Regions from separate parts of the Mesorhizobium sp. B2-1-1 genome, predicted to be linked through region 1. Evidence: predicted binding sites of a transcription regulator. Region 1 holds the regulator's gene; each other region holds the start of a gene.
What was found. Region 1 encodes PhoB, which activates phosphate uptake and scavenging genes when phosphate is short. Its sites were predicted from a motif close to TGTCATNNANCTGTCAT; they were not measured.
Positions count from the first base shown of each region.

Region 2: the regulator PhoB is predicted to act here: its motif matches at 3,401-3,417, upstream of FJ972_RS14680 (esterase-like activity of phytase family protein).
Region 3: the regulator PhoB is predicted to act here: its motif matches at 1,766-1,782, upstream of ugpB (sn-glycerol-3-phosphate ABC transporter substrate-binding protein UgpB).

Region 1 is NZ_CP083954.1:1,319,491-1,324,395, reverse strand. It holds gene xylF (D-xylose ABC transporter substrate-binding protein) at 1-966, opposite strand, end outside; gene FJ972_RS06445 (ROK family protein) at 1,226-2,467, shown strand; gene phoB (phosphate regulon transcriptional regulator PhoB) at 2,475-3,164, opposite strand; gene phoU (phosphate signaling complex protein PhoU) at 3,184-3,891, opposite strand; gene pstB (phosphate ABC transporter ATP-binding protein PstB) at 3,917-4,720, opposite strand; gene pstA (phosphate ABC transporter permease PstA) at 4,717-4,905, opposite strand, start outside.
Region 2 is NZ_CP083954.1:2,995,877-3,000,781, reverse strand. It holds gene FJ972_RS14690 (trimethylamine methyltransferase family protein) at 1-808, opposite strand, end outside; gene FJ972_RS14685 (GcvT family protein) at 821-3,232, opposite strand; gene FJ972_RS14680 (esterase-like activity of phytase family protein) at 3,536-4,905, shown strand, end outside.
Region 3 is NZ_CP083954.1:1,479,276-1,484,180, forward strand. It holds gene kaiC (circadian clock protein KaiC) at 1-523, shown strand, start outside; gene FJ972_RS07215 (two-component system sensor histidine kinase NtrB) at 520-1,644, shown strand; gene ugpB (sn-glycerol-3-phosphate ABC transporter substrate-binding protein UgpB) at 2,041-3,345, shown strand; gene ugpA (sn-glycerol-3-phosphate ABC transporter permease UgpA) at 3,583-4,467, shown strand; gene ugpE (sn-glycerol-3-phosphate ABC transporter permease UgpE) at 4,476-4,905, shown strand, end outside.

The sequences.
Region 1 (4,905 bases):
GACGACGTTGAGATTGTCCTTGGTGATCGCAACCGGGGTCAGGAACAGCGATTTGACGGTGTTCCCACCGGGCGTTGTGAAGTCCTTGACGCCGGCGATATCGGTCATCTTCTTGCCGTCGGCCAGCTGCGAGGCGATCTCGGCGGCATTCTTGCCGAGTTCACGCGCGTCCTTCCACACCGACACGGTCTGCGTGCCGAGCGCGATGCGGTTCAGCGCCGCGTGGTCGCCGTCCTGGCCCGAGACCGGAACGGTACCGGCCAGGCCTTGAGCCGTCAGCGCCGCGACGACGCCGCCGGCAGTGCCGTCATTGGCCGCGACCACCGCGTCGACCTTGTTGTCGTTGGCGGTCAGGAACTGCTCCATGTTCTTCTGCGCGTTGGCCGGCAGCCAGCCATCCGTATAGGCTTCGCCGACATTCTTGATCTTGCCGCTGTCGATGGCGTCCTTGAGCACTTCCATGGAGCCCGAGAACAGGAAATCGGCATTCGGATCGGCACCCGAGCCCTTGATGAAGACGTAGTTGCCTTCCGGCTTCACCTTGAACACTTCGCGGGCCTGCATGCGGCCGACTTCCTTGTTGTCGAAGGTCAGATAGAAGACGTCCTTGTTCTCGATCAGGCGGTCATAGCCGACGACCGGAATGCCTTCGTCGAGCGCCTTCTGCACCGCCGGGCCGATGGCGGAGGCGTCCTGCGCCAGGATGATCAGCGAATTGGCGCCCTGGGAGATCAGGCTCTCGACGTCGGTGAGCTGCTTGCCGGGATTGGACTGGGCGTCGGCGGAAATATACTTGTCGCCGGCGGCTTCGATCGCCTTCTTCATGGCGGCCTCGTCGGTCTTCCAGCGCTCTTCCTGGAAGTTCGACCAGGAAACGCCGATGACCTTGTCCTTCGCCTGCGCGACCGACGCGAGCGTCAGCGACATGGCGACACCCGCCAGGATGGCGGCTGTGAATCTCTTCATCTTAATCCTCCCTGCGCCGCGTATGGCGCGACCAAACAGGCCCGTAGGCCGGCACAAAGGCTCTATTTTTTCGAGCCTCGAAAAAACACTGGTCCATCGTCGGAACGCTGTCAACGTCGATTCTGATGTATTTTGATGTCCTCGTGAATTTTTTTCGAGCTCCGGAATAAATAATGACAGCCAAGGCCGGTTCTGCCAGTATTTGACGGTCGTCGGGATCCTGGGGAGAGAACGCGGCGACGGGGAGGATGCGAGAAACATGTCGGTCGGAATCCGCCACGACGATTTGCGCCGACGCAACCGGGCGATGGTGATCGCGGCCGTGCGCCGTGCCGGGCAGCCCTCGCGCACCGAGATTGCCGCGACCACCGGGCTCAGCCATTCCACCATATCGGCGATCTCCTCCCACCTGATTGGCGAAGGCATCCTGGCGCAGAGCAAGCCGAGCGAGGCCGGTGCGCTGAAACGCGGCCGGCCGCAGGTCGGCCTCAGCCTCAACCCTGAAGCCGCGGCGGTGATGACCGTGGTGCTGTCGCTGAATTTTCTCTCCGTCGCCGTCATCGACTATGCCGGCCAGGTGATATCTGAAGAGCAGCGCCGGCTGGACACGCTCACCCTGTCGCGCGAGGCGCTGATCGGCGAATGCGTGGCCATCGTCAGGCGGCGGTTCGAGGATCCCGACCTCGACGTCGGCAGCATCGCCCGTATCGCGCTGGCGATCCAGGGCATCACCGACACGGATGCGCGCACCATGCTGTGGTCGCCGATCACGCCGCAGACCGACATCGCCTTCGCCGACATACTGGAGGCCGAGTTCGGCATTCCCGCCACCATGGAGAACGATTGCAACATGATGGCGGTGGCGCTGCGCTGGCGCGATCCCCAGCGCTACCGCGACGACTTCATCGCCATCCTTTTGTCGCACGGCATCGGCATGGGCTTGGTGCTGAAGGGTGAACTGTTCACCGGCACCCATTCATCCGGAGGCGAGTTCGGCCACATGATCCATCGCCCCGGCGGGGCGCTCTGCCGCTGCGGGCGGCGCGGCTGCGTCGAGGCCTATGCCGGCAACTATGCCATCTGGCGCAACGCGAGGCAGCTTGGCGAGGACACCGAGCCCGTCGACGTCAGCGACGCCGACATGCGCACCCTGGCGGCCTCGGCGCGCGAAAAGGACGGGCCGGAGCGCGAAGCCTACCGCAAGGCCGGCGAGGCGCTGGGTTACGGCCTTGGCAGCCTGTTCGCGCTGATCGATCCGGCGCCGGTCGCCATGGTCGGCGTCAGCGCCGCCGCCTTCGACCTGATCGAGCCGGCTCTGCGCGAGGCCATTGCCCAGACCGCCGGCGGCCAGCACTCGAAATCGATTTCCTTCGACACCGAGCCGAACGAACTGCCACTGATCCGCGAGGGCTGCGCCATGCGCGCGCTGACCTTCGTCGACCAGGAGATTTTCGCGCCGGGGGCACAGGCGAAATCAGGCGTGGGCGAGAACGTTGCGTGACATATCCCTAGTCTTCGCGAATCGCATACCCCGCGCCCCGAATGGTGCGGATCACGTCAGGCATGCGGCCATTGTTGACCGCCTTGCGCAGCCGGCCGACATGCACGTCCACGGTGCGCTCGTCGATATAGATCGTTTCGCCCCAGACATTGTCGAGCAGTTGGCTGCGCGAGAACACGCGGCCGGGATGTCGCATCATGAATTCGAGCAGGCGGAACTCGGTCGGCCCGAGCCGGATCTCGCTTTTCTTGCGGTAGACCCGGTGCGATTCACGGTCGAGCACGATGTCGCCGACCTTGAGCACGCTGGACAGAACTTCGGGCTTGGCGCGGCGCAGCAGCGCCTTGACGCGTGCCATGAATTCCGGCGTTGAGAACGGCTTGACCAGATAGTCGTCGGCGCCGGTGGAGAGACCGCGCACCCGGTCGCTTTCCTCGCCGCGCGCCGTCAGCATGATGATCGGCAGCCGCTCGGTCTCGGGCCGCATGCGGAGACGGCGGCAGAGCTCGATGCCGGACACCGCCGGCACCATCCAGTCGAGCACAAGAAGGTCAGGGACATTCTCCTGCAAGCGGATCTCGGCTTCGTCGCCGCGCGTCACCACCTCTACCTGATAACCCTCCGATTCCAGATTGTAACGGAGCAGCACACCCAGCGGCTCCTCGTCCTCCACCACCATGATGCGTGGCGCGATCATCGACTGGTCACCCCTGCCGTCAAGCCGCTGGCGCCGACATCGCCGTCTCGTCCTGCTTCGGGCGATTGGCGGGCAATTGCGTGCCGGTCAGCACATAATAGGCATTTTCGGCAATGTTGGTCACGTGATCGCCGATGCGCTCGAGATTCTTGGCGCAGAACAAAAGATGCGTGCAGGCGGTGATGTTGCGCGGATCCTCCATCATGTAGGTCAGCAGCTCGCGGAAGACCGACGTGTATTTGACGTCGATGCGTTCATCGTCGGCGCGCAGCTTGGCAAGTGCCGCGGCATCGCGCGCCGCATACTCCTCGATCACGCCTTGGACCTGGATCAGCACAAGCTGCGCCATGGCGTCGATGGAGTGCGACAGGTCGCGCGGCGTGGCGGCAAGGCCGACGGTGCCGACGCGCTTGGCGATGTTCTTGGCGAGATCGCCGATGCGTTCGAGATCGCCCGCCATGCGGATCGAGCCGACGACATGGCGCAGATCGTCCGCCATGGGCTGCCGCTTGGCGATCAGGGTGATGGCGCGGTCGTCGAGTTCGCGCTGGCGCGCATCCATGATCGCGTCGTCGGAGACGACGCGCTGGGCGAGCGCGTTGTCGGAATTCAGGAGCGCCTTGGTCGCGCCGCCGACCATCGATGAGGCGAGATCGCCCATGTCGCGGATCAGCCTGCTGATCTGTCCGAGATCTTCGTCAAAGGCTGCGACTGTGTGTTCGGCCATGATCTTGGTCCTCGTATGCCTGGGATCAGCCGAAGCGGCCGGTGATATAGTCCTGCGTGCGCTTCTCGCGGGGCGACGTGAAGATCTTCTCGGTGCGGTCGAACTCGACCAGCTCGCCCAGATACATGAAGGCGGTCTGCTTCGACACGCGCGCCGCCTGCTGCATGTTGTGGGTGACGATGACGATCGTATAATCGGCCTGCAACTCGTCGATCAGCTCCTCGATCTTGGCGGTCGACAGCGGATCGAGCGCCGAGGCAGGCTCGTCGAGCAGGATGACCTCCGGCTTCACCGCCACCGTGCGGGCGATGCAGAGGCGCTGCTGCTGGCCGCCCGAAAGGCTGAGGCCGCTGGCGTTGAGCTTGTCCTTGACCTCGCTCCACAGTGCCGCGCGCTTCAGCGCCTGCTCGACACGGCCGTCCATCTCCGCCTTGCTGAGCTTCTCATAGAGCCTGACGCCGAAGGCGATGTTCTCGTAGATCGACATCGGGAACGGCGTCGGCTTCTGGAACACCATGCCGATCTTGGTCCTGAGCAGGTTGAGATCCTGCGAACGGTCGAGGATATTCTGGCCGTCGAGCAGCACCTGGCCCTCGGCGCTCTGCCTCGGGTAAAGCTCGTAGATGCGGTTGAAGACGCGCAGCAGCGTCGACTTCCCGCAGCCCGAAGGCCCGATGAAGGCGGTGACGCTGCGCTCGGGCAGCGACAGGCTGATATCCTTCAGCGCCTTCGACTGGCCATAGTAGAAATTGAGGCCCTTGACCTCGATCTTGGCTTTCTCGACCGCGACTTCGGGCGTATTCAACTCGGTGGACAACATCGGTTTCATCTGTCCTCTCTGCGTCCGGTAAGGCTGCGGGCGAAGATGCTCAGCCCGAGAACCGTAAGGGTGATTATGAGTGCGCCGGTCCACGCCAGCTGCTGCCATTCCTCGTAGGGGCTGAGAGCGAACTGGAAGATGGTGACGGGCAGGCTGGCCATCGGCGCATTGAGATTACTCGACCAGAACTGGTT
Region 2 (4,905 bases), 1.7 Mb from region 1:
CCAGGCAGAAGGGCGTGATGATCAGGACCTGGCCCGCCCTGGCGAAGTCGATGATGCCTTGCGCCATCGGGATGTCGAGCTGGCGCGGCGAATTGGTGTTGATGACGGTGTAGCAATGGGCGCCCGAGCGGAACTCGTCCTCGGACAGCCCGCGCGCCAACCTGATCATGTCGAAACTATCGTCGACCTGCGGGGTGCCGCGCGCGAAGATGAAGGGAAGCTTGTCCGACAGGGTCAGTTGCGCCCGGTTGACGGCGTAGTGGCGAAAACGGTTGTCGATGTCCTGCGGCTCGACGCAAGGTCCCAGCATGTGCAGCACGTCGAAATGCTGCACCAGCTTGATGAACTCCTCGAAGGCCGCCAGTGTGCCTGGTCGGCGGCCGCGTTCGAGGTCAGTGACGTTCGGCGCGCCGCACCCTGCCAGGAAGGTCATCGACCCGAGTTCCAGCGTCAGATCGCGGGAGCGGTCACCGGCATGGGTCTGGATCGATTTTGGCGCCGAGGCCAGTGCGGCCGCCACCATGTCGCGGCCGATCCGCACCATGTCGGTTTCGGGGTCGATCAGGGCGCCGGCGCGAGCGAGCAGGTCGCGCGCCTGCGGCAGCAGAACCTTGATGCCCAGCTCTTCCAGCACGCGCAGCGCCGTGTCGTGGATCGAGGCGACGTGGTCGTCCGAAAAGATTGGCTGCGGCAGGAACGGGTTCTTCAGAGAGCGGTAATTGGGCCGGCGGCTGCCCTCGCTGCCGGCCTCGCCGATGCGTCCTCGCCGGCGCTCGCGCCTGCCTTCGCGTGCCGCGTCATCGATCATCCCGAAACCTCCTCATTGCCGCATCGCCTTGCCCAAGGGATCGTAGGGCGAAGCCGGAATGACACGCGCCGGCCGCTCGGTGCCGACAATGTGCACGCAAAGCGCCGTTCCTTCCTCGGCAAAATCGTCATCCACCAACGCCAGCGCGACGCTCTTGCCGATCGTGTAGCCAAAGCCGCCGGAGGTGACGAAGCCGACGCGCCGAGCGCCGTGCCAGACCGGCTCGAAGCCGCTGGCGTCCGCGTCGACGGCATCGACTTCCAGCGTCACGATCCGTCGTGCAACACCGGCCTTGCGTTCCTTCAGCGCCGCCTCGCGGCCAATGAAATCGCCCTTGTCGAAAGCAATGAAGCGGTCGAGACCTGTCTGGCCGGGCGTGTAGCCTTGCGTGAATTCGCGCGACCAGATGCCGAAGCTCTTTTCCAGCCGAAGCGCGTTGAGTGCGTAATAGCCAATCTCGGCGAGGCCGAGATCCTCGCCGGCGGCAAGCAGCGTTTCGCGCAATGTGGCATGCATGGTGGCCGGGCAGTTGATCTCGAAGCCGAGCTCGCCGGCGATCGAAAGGCGAGCCATCCGCGCCCCCACCATGCCGATGTCGAATTCGCCGCATGCCATGAATGGCAAGGCTTTGGCGGAGATGTCCTGGTGCGTCGTGCGCTCGACGATCTTTCTGGCATTGGGGCCGGTGACCAGGAAGCCGGACATCGCATCTGAAATATCGGTGACGCAAACGCCTTCAGCCATATGCGCTTCGAACCAGCGCATGTGAAATTCGCGCAGATAGTAGGAGCCCATCAGCCAGTAGTCGCCATTGCCCCAGTTGAAGACGGTGAGATCGCCCTTCAGCCGCCCGTCCGGCCCGAGCATCGGCGCCAGCCTCGCCTGTCCCGCCTTCGGCAGCCTGCAGGCCAGCAGCCTGTCGAGCCAGGCCTCCGCGCCCGGTCCCGTGATCGCGTAGCGCGCATAGGCCGAGATATCGATGAGGCCGGCGGCGCGCCGGACTTGCAGCGCCTCGTCACCGACGATGTCGAAGGCGTTGGAGCGCCTGAGCGTCGTCTCCTCGCGGAATCCCATCGGCGCGAAATAGGCGGGGATTTCCAGCCCCCAGGAAGCCGTCCATTCGCAGCCCGCCGCACTCATGCCGTCATAGGCGCCGGGGCGTTTCAGCGGCCGGCCCGCAGGCAGCCGTTCGTTGGGAAAGGTCATGACGAAACGACGAGAATAAAACTGTCGCGTCGTCTGCCTGAGATATTCCCGGTTTGCGGCGAAGGCGCCGTAGCGGGCGATGTCCATGCCGAAAATGTCGGCCTGCGGCTCGCCGTAAATCATCCACTCGGCCAGCGACTTGCCGACGCCGCCGCCCTGGCTGAAGCCGGCCATGACGCCGCAGGCGACCCAGTAATTCTTCAGGCCGCGGACCGGCCCGACGATCGGATTGCCGTCCGGGGTGAAGGTGAAGGCGCCGTTGACCCATTTGCGGATGCCTGCCGTCGCCAGGCAAGGGAAGCGCTCATGCGCCTTGGCAAGTTCCGGGCCGATGCGGTCGATGTCTTCGGGGATGAGCTCGATGCCGTAATCCCACGGCGCGCCGTCCATGTTCCAGTGCTTCGGGTTCTGCTCGTAGACGCCGAGCAGCACGCCCTTGCGCTCCTGCCGCAGATAGGAAAAGCCGTCGAGATCGACGGCCAGGCCGATCTCCTTGTCGAGGGCAGCGACTTCCGGAATGTCCTCGGTGACGAAATAATGGTGCTCCATCGGCGTCACCGGCAGTTCAACCCCGGCCATGCGGCCAAGTTGCTTGGCCCACAGCCCACCGGCATTCACGACGTGCTCGGCGGTGATGGTGCCTTGCTCGGTGACCACGTCCCAATGGCCATCGGCCCGCGCCTTCAGCTCGACCACGCGGTTGCGCAGGATGACGTCGGCACCGCGCTTCCTGGCGGCACCAACATATGCATGCGTCGTGCCGTAGGGGTCGAGATGGCCCTCGTTGGAATCGTAGAGGCCGCCAAGCACGCCGGTGACGTCGACGATCGGGCAGATCGCCTTGATCTCATCAGGCGTCACCAGCCGGGCGGTTTCGATGCCGACCGACTGGAATACCGCCCAGGCCGATTTCAGCCACTCCCAGCGTGCCGGATCGCTGGCGATGTTGACGCCGCCGGTCATGTGCAAGCCGACGTCCTGGCCGGATTCGGCCTCGATCTCGCGGTAAAGGTTGATGGTGTAATCCTGCAGCGCGGCGACATTGGGATCGGCGTTGAGCGCGTGGAACCCTGCCGCCGCATGCCAGGTGGAGCCCGCCGTCAATTCGCAGCGCTCGATCAGCGCCACATCCGACCAGCCGAACCGCGCCAGGTGATAGAGCACCGAAGCGCCCACCACTCCTCCCCCGATGACGACTGCGCGGTAGTGAGACTTCAAGACTTCCCTCCCCGGACTGTCCGGCACCATATACGCACTGTACATAAGTGTCTAGTACTGCGAACAGCTCCTGGACGCTGTCGAACCTGTGTCGGAACGATCGATTTTCCGGCGCGGTCGCACTTCCCCAGCAGCGTCGCGGCGGGCCGCCCCGAATGCGTCACCAACTGTCATGCAAGCATCATGTTCGCGCCTTAGACCGCTTGGCGTGGGCACAAGCGGCCCTCCAGGGCGGCAGCCTCGCCGCCCCCAGGCAACCTCGGAATTCCGCCGTCCCGGCGCTTTGTCATCAAGGGGATATCCATGACGCATCTACGCTCATTCTCGTTGCGGCTGCTGGTCGCCGCGCTGGCGGCCTCGGCCGTTTCGCTGCCCGCCTTCGCCGACAGCTCGGCCAGCGTCGGCGGCGCCAGTTTCGTCAACAAAGGGCTGGTGGGGGTTGGCCGTATCCCGGCCGGCCAGCGCGACAGGTTCGGCGAGACCTTCGGCTCCGGCTCCGGCATGTCGATCGACACCGCGGGCTGGACGCATGATGCCGGCACCTACAAGGGTTCGCTGTGGCTACTGCCCGACCGCGGCTATAACGTCGTCGGTACCACCGACTACCGGCCGCGCCTCAACACGATCAACATCGAGTTCGCCCCGGTGGCGCCAGGTCTAGCGCCCGCGGCCGGCCAGGAGCAGACCGGCGTCAAGGCGACGCTCGCCGACACCATGCTCTTGACCGACGACAACGGTGCCGACGCCAGCGGTCTCGACCCGCTGAACGGCGTGCGTCCCGCCGCCGGCGACATGCCTGTCCTGCCGCGGGCCGACAATGGCAAGCTCGCGCTCGACAATGAGGCGATCGTGCGGCTGCCCGACGGCACCATGCTCGTCTCCGACGAATACGGTCCCGACATCTACCGCTTCTCCGCCGACGGCCGTCTGATGTCGGCGACCCAGCCTCCGGCCGCGCTCGTGCCGATGCGCCACGGCACGGCCAATTTTGCTTCCGACAATCCGGGCCCAGGTGCTGCCGAACCCGACCCAAAGGATCCCGAAACCGGCCGCCAGAACAATCAGGGCCTCGAAGGCATGGCAATGACGCCGGACGGCAAGTTCGTAATCGCGGTCTTGCAGTCGGCGACCCGGCAGGACGGCGGCGATTCGGCCTCGACGCGCCAGAACACCAGGGCGCTGGTCTATGACGCCTCCGATCTTGCCCATCTCAAGCTGGCACATGAATATGTCGTGCCGCTGCCGGTGTTCAAGGACGCCAAGGGCAAGACCAAGGTGGCTGCGCAAAGCGAGATCGTGGCGCTGTCGGACACGGCTTTCCTGATGCTGGCGCGCGACAGCGGCAATGGCCAGGGCCTGAAGGGCGAAGAGTCGCTGTATCGCAAGATCGACATTGTCGACCTTTCCGGCGCGACCGACATCGCCGGCGGTCCCTTCGATGCCGCCGACAAGCCGGTGGCGCCCAAGGGCGTGCTCGATCCGTCGGTGACGCCGGCAAGGCTGACGCCGTTCATCGACATCAACGACAAGGCCGAGCTTGCCCGCTTCGGCCTGCACAATGGCGCGCCCAATGACAAGGACAACCTCTCGGAGAAGTGGGAAGCGATGTCGCTGGCGAGCGTGCTCGATCCGAAGCTGCCCGACGACTATTTCCTGTTCGTCGCCAACGACAA
Region 3 (4,905 bases), 160 kb from region 1:
CGCGCGTAGCTGGGGCGTCGATTTCGAAGCGATGGAGGCGGATGGTCGCCTGAAGGTAGTCTGCCTTTATCCGGAAGCGCAGAGTTTGCCGGATCACCTTCTGATGATCCGCGAACTGGTGGCGGAGTTCAAACCCGATCGCATGGCAATCGACAGCTTGTCGGCATTGGAGCGCATCGCGCCAGAAACCGGGTTTCGTGAGTTCTTGATCAGCGTCACCTCCTTCATAAAGAAGCGCGAAATTGCCGGCCTTTGCACCGCTACCAACAAATCGCTTGTCGGAGGCCAGAGCGCTAGCGAGCAGCATATTTCCACACTCACCGATTCGATCATTCTGTTGCGCTACATTCAGCAGGAAGAATTCATGCATCGCGGCATGATGGTGCTGAAAATGCGCGGCAGCGAACACGACAAACAGATACGGCGCTTCACCATCGACAGTGGCGGTATGCATCTTGGAAAGCCCTTTGACAGCGCGCCTGATGTGTTCGGCGACTCCGCCGTGGACAACACGTCGACATGAAGAGCGCCTTGAATACGGCGCAAAACGCCGCCGAAATGCTGGAATCGCCCGGAGATACATCTCCGGCTGGCATCAGCCAGCTCAGCTTTCGCCAGTTGATCGAAAATACCGCCGACGGGATGCTGGTGGTCGATTTGGACGGAACAGTGCTCTATGCCAATCCTGCGGCAGCCGTAATTTTTGGACAGCCGCTTGACGAACTCCTCCACGTTCCGCTCGGCCGTCCGGTCGTCTCCGGAGAGATCGCCGAGATCACCGTTCACCGTTCCGGCCGCAAGCCGGCAGAAGTGGAAATGCGTACGGTCGAGGTTACCTGGGACAGCAGGCCCGCATTGCTTGCCAGCCTGCGCGATGTCTCGGCCCAGCGATCAAGAGAAGAAAACGCACGCCAGTCACAAAAGCTCGAGGCCATTGGACGCCTCGCAGCTGGCATTGTCCATGACTTCAACAACCTACTCGCCGTTTTCGGGTCTGGCCTTCGGCTTCTGGAGAAACAGATCGCTAAAGATCCTGCGGATGAGAAAGTCGCTCTGCTGGTCGAGGAGATGTTCAGGCGGATCGAAAATGGAGGAGCGCTAACACAGCAACTGCTTGCCTTTTCGCGACGCCAATCCCTGGTCCCGGAACAGATTGATCTCAATGAACGTATCAAGGGGCTGACGACGCTGCTGGAACGGACGTTGGGGAGCGGCATCCGGGTACAATGCAATCTGGATCCAGCCTTGGACCCTATCCTTATCGATGCCAACCAGCTCGACATCGCCGTTCTTAACCTTGCCGTGAACGCCAGAGATGCAATGAAAGGCAATGGCACTCTCACGATTGAGACCAGCAATTTTCCAAATGATCTGGAGGATTTGCGTTCAGCGGCGGCTTCATTTGTTCGCGTGACTGTACGCGATACCGGCTGTGGAATGAGCAAGGACACCCTGGCGCGCGTTTTCGAACCATTCTTCACAACAAAATCGGAAGGGCAGGGTACGGGACTCGGGCTAAGCCAAGTTTACGGCTTCATCAAGCAATCCGGTGGGCATGTCCGAATCGATAGCGAAATCGGTCAGGGAACAAGCCTGCATCTCTACTTGCCGCGCGCTTCTGGAACCGAGCGGCAGCAGAACTGAGCGGCGGCAGACCCATTCCCGGCCAGCAGACTGATTGGCCGATGTCAAATCCGTCAGGCTGAGCGCGGGACGGGAATTTCCACGCATCGACCGAGCATTAAACCGACGCCTTTTTCAGCGTTGTCATGTCAGTGTTGTCATGTGCTGTTAGACGCCGTCCGTCGGTGAGGTCGCTGACCGTCTCGAGACAGGTCCCTGGTACATCAATTCAAGCAGCAAGCCGCTATGCAATCCTTTTCCGGGTCACTTTCATCCGGAAGTGAACGCTACTTTAGCCGGACATGAAGTGCGCCTGCCCGCAACAAAACCGTTGTCCGCTGCGCGCGAACGACACATAGTGCCATTGCGGGAGTGCCCCTTTCGCCAATGACAAGCAATGAGAACGGGAGACGAAACATGAAGTTCTTTGGCTTCGCGGCCGGTGTCGCCGTGACCCTGCTTTCCACAACCTCCGCCTTCGCCGTTACGCAGATCAGCTGGTGGCACGCCATGACCGGCGCCAACGCAGAGGTCGTCGACAAGATTTCCAAGGATTTCAACGCCAGCCAGGGCGACTACCAGATTGTTCCGGTTTTCAAGGGCACCTATCCCGAAACGCTGAATGCCGGCATCGCCGCCTATCGCGCCGGCCAGTCGCCTGACATCATCCAGGTGTTCGATGTCGGCACCGGCGTGATGATGGCGGCCCGGGACGCGATCAAGCCAGTGGCCGAGGTGCTGACCGGCGCCGGGATGAACTTTGACAAGAGCCAGTATCTGCCAGGCATCGTCGGTTATTATTCGACGCCGGACGGCACCATGCTGTCCTTCCCCTACAACTCCTCCTCGCCGATCCTCTACTACAACAAGGACATCTTCCAGAAGGCGGGGCTCGATGTGAACAACCCACCCAAGACCTGGAACGAGGTGTGGGAGGATGCCAAAAAGATCAAGGCGAGCGGCGCCGCCGCTTGCGGCTACACCTCGACCTGGCTGACCTGGATACACCTGGAAAACTTCGCGGCGTGGAACGATGTGCCGTGGGCCACGCAGCAGAATGGCCTGGCCGGCGGTGATGTCGAACTCAAGATCAACTCGCCGATCTTCGTCAAACATTTCCAGGCGCTCGCCGATCTGGCCAAGGACGGCACCTTCAAATATGGCGGGCGCACCTCCGAAGCCAAGCAGATATTCCTCGCCGGCGAATGCGGCATCTTCACCGAATCCTCGGGCGGCCTAGGCGACATCGTCAAGTCGGGCATGAACTACGGCATTGGCCAGTTGCCCTATGACAGCGACGCCAAGGGCGCGCCGCAGAACACGACGCCGGGCGGTGCCAGCCTTTGGGTCTTCGGCGGCAAGTCCGACGAGGAGTACAAAGGCGTCGCGGCTTTCTTCGCCTATCTGTCCAAGACCGATGTGCAGGAATATCTGCACCAGAAATCGGGATACCTGCCGGTGACGCTCGCCGCCTATGAGGCGACGAAAAAGTCCGGCTTCTACGACAAGAATCCCGGTCGCGAGACGCCGATCCTGCAGATGACGGGCAAGGCGCCGACCGACAATTCGAAGGGCGTGCGGTTGCCGAACCTGCCGCAGGTGCGCGACATCCAGAACGAGGAGTTCGAAAAGATGCTTGCCGGCCAGGAAACCGCCCAGCAGGCGCTCGACAATGCGGTCACGCGTGGCAACGCGGCGATCAAGGAAGCGCTGGGGAATTAGGGCGCGTCGAGCCATCGAGTTATAGTCCTTGCTCTACGAGACCCCCCTCCGCCCTGCCGGGCATCTCCCCCTGGAGGGGGGAGACTGGCTGTCGCGACCGTTTTCGGCAATTGTCAAAGCTGGAGAATGGCAGCTGCCGCAGGAACTGCCAATCTTCCTCCAAGAGGGGGAGATGCCCGGCAGGGCAGCGGTGAGCGCCGTAGAGTGCCGCTCGGCTTTCCACGCCGGAGCGGCGCATTGACCCCGCGCGTCGTCTTTCCCAACAAAGTCTTGCCATACCTCCTGGTGGCGCCGCAACTTGCCATCACGCTGGTGTTCTTCTACTGGCCGGCCGGGCAGGCGCTCTACCAGTCGATGCTGAGGCAGGACCCGTTCGGGCTGAGGAGCAGGTTCGTCTGGTTTGCCAATTTCCGCAAGGTGCTTGCCGACCCGGCCTATCTCAACTCGATCAAGGTCACAGTGGTGTTTTCGCTCGCGACCGTGATCGTTGCCATGGGCGTGGCGCTGCTCCTTGCCGTGATGGCGGAAAAGGTGGTGCGCGGCAAAGGCCTCTACCGCACGCTGATGATCTGGCCCTACGCGGTGGCGCCGGCGATTGCAGGCATGCTGTGGCTGTTCCTGTTCAATCCATCGATCGGCTCGCTGTCTTATCTGCTGAGACGTTTGGGCGTCGCCTGGGATCCGCTGCTCAACGGCACCGACGCCATGATCCTTCTGGTGGCGGCGGCCGCCTGGAAGCAGATCAGCTACAATTTCCTGTTCTTCGTCGCCGGGCTGCAGGCGGTGCCGAAAACGCTGATCGAGGCGGCGGCGATCGACGGCGCCGGCGAAACCAAGCGCTTCTGGACCATCGTCTTCCCGCTTTTGGCGCCGACGACGTTTTTCCTTTTGGTCGTCAATACCGTCTATGCGCTGTTCGACACGTTCGGCATCGTCCACGCCGTCACCGGCGGTGGGCCGGGCAAGGCCACCGAGACACTGGTCTACAAGGTCTACAATGACGGCTTCGTCAATCTGATCCTCGGCGATTCGGCGGCGCAGTCGGTCATCCTGATGGTCATCGTCATCGCGCTCACCGCCATCCAGTTCCGCTACGTGGAACGGAAGGTTCATTACGGCTGAGGAGCGCGATGATCGGTCAATCCCCGTTTCGCATTTTCCTTGCACATGCCGTGCTCATCCTCGGCATACTGATCGTGGCCTTTCCGATCTACTACACTTTCGTTGCCTCGACGCAGACGCTGCAAACCATCCTTAGGCCGCCACTGCCTTTCCGGCCGGGCAGCGAGTTCTGGAACAATTACGGCGAGGCGCTGTTCGGCGGCGTCGGCCGCATCGGCGGGCTCGGCGTCGGCAGGCTGCTCCTCAACTCCACGATCATGGCGCTCGGCGTCGCGGTCGGAAAGATATTCATCTCGATCCTGTCGGCCTATGCGATCGTCTTCTTCCGTTTTCCGCTGCGCATGACTTTCTTCTGGCTGATCTTCATCACCCTGATGCTTCCCGTCGAGGTGCGCATCCTGCCGACCTACAAGGTAATGGTCGACCTCGGTATGATCG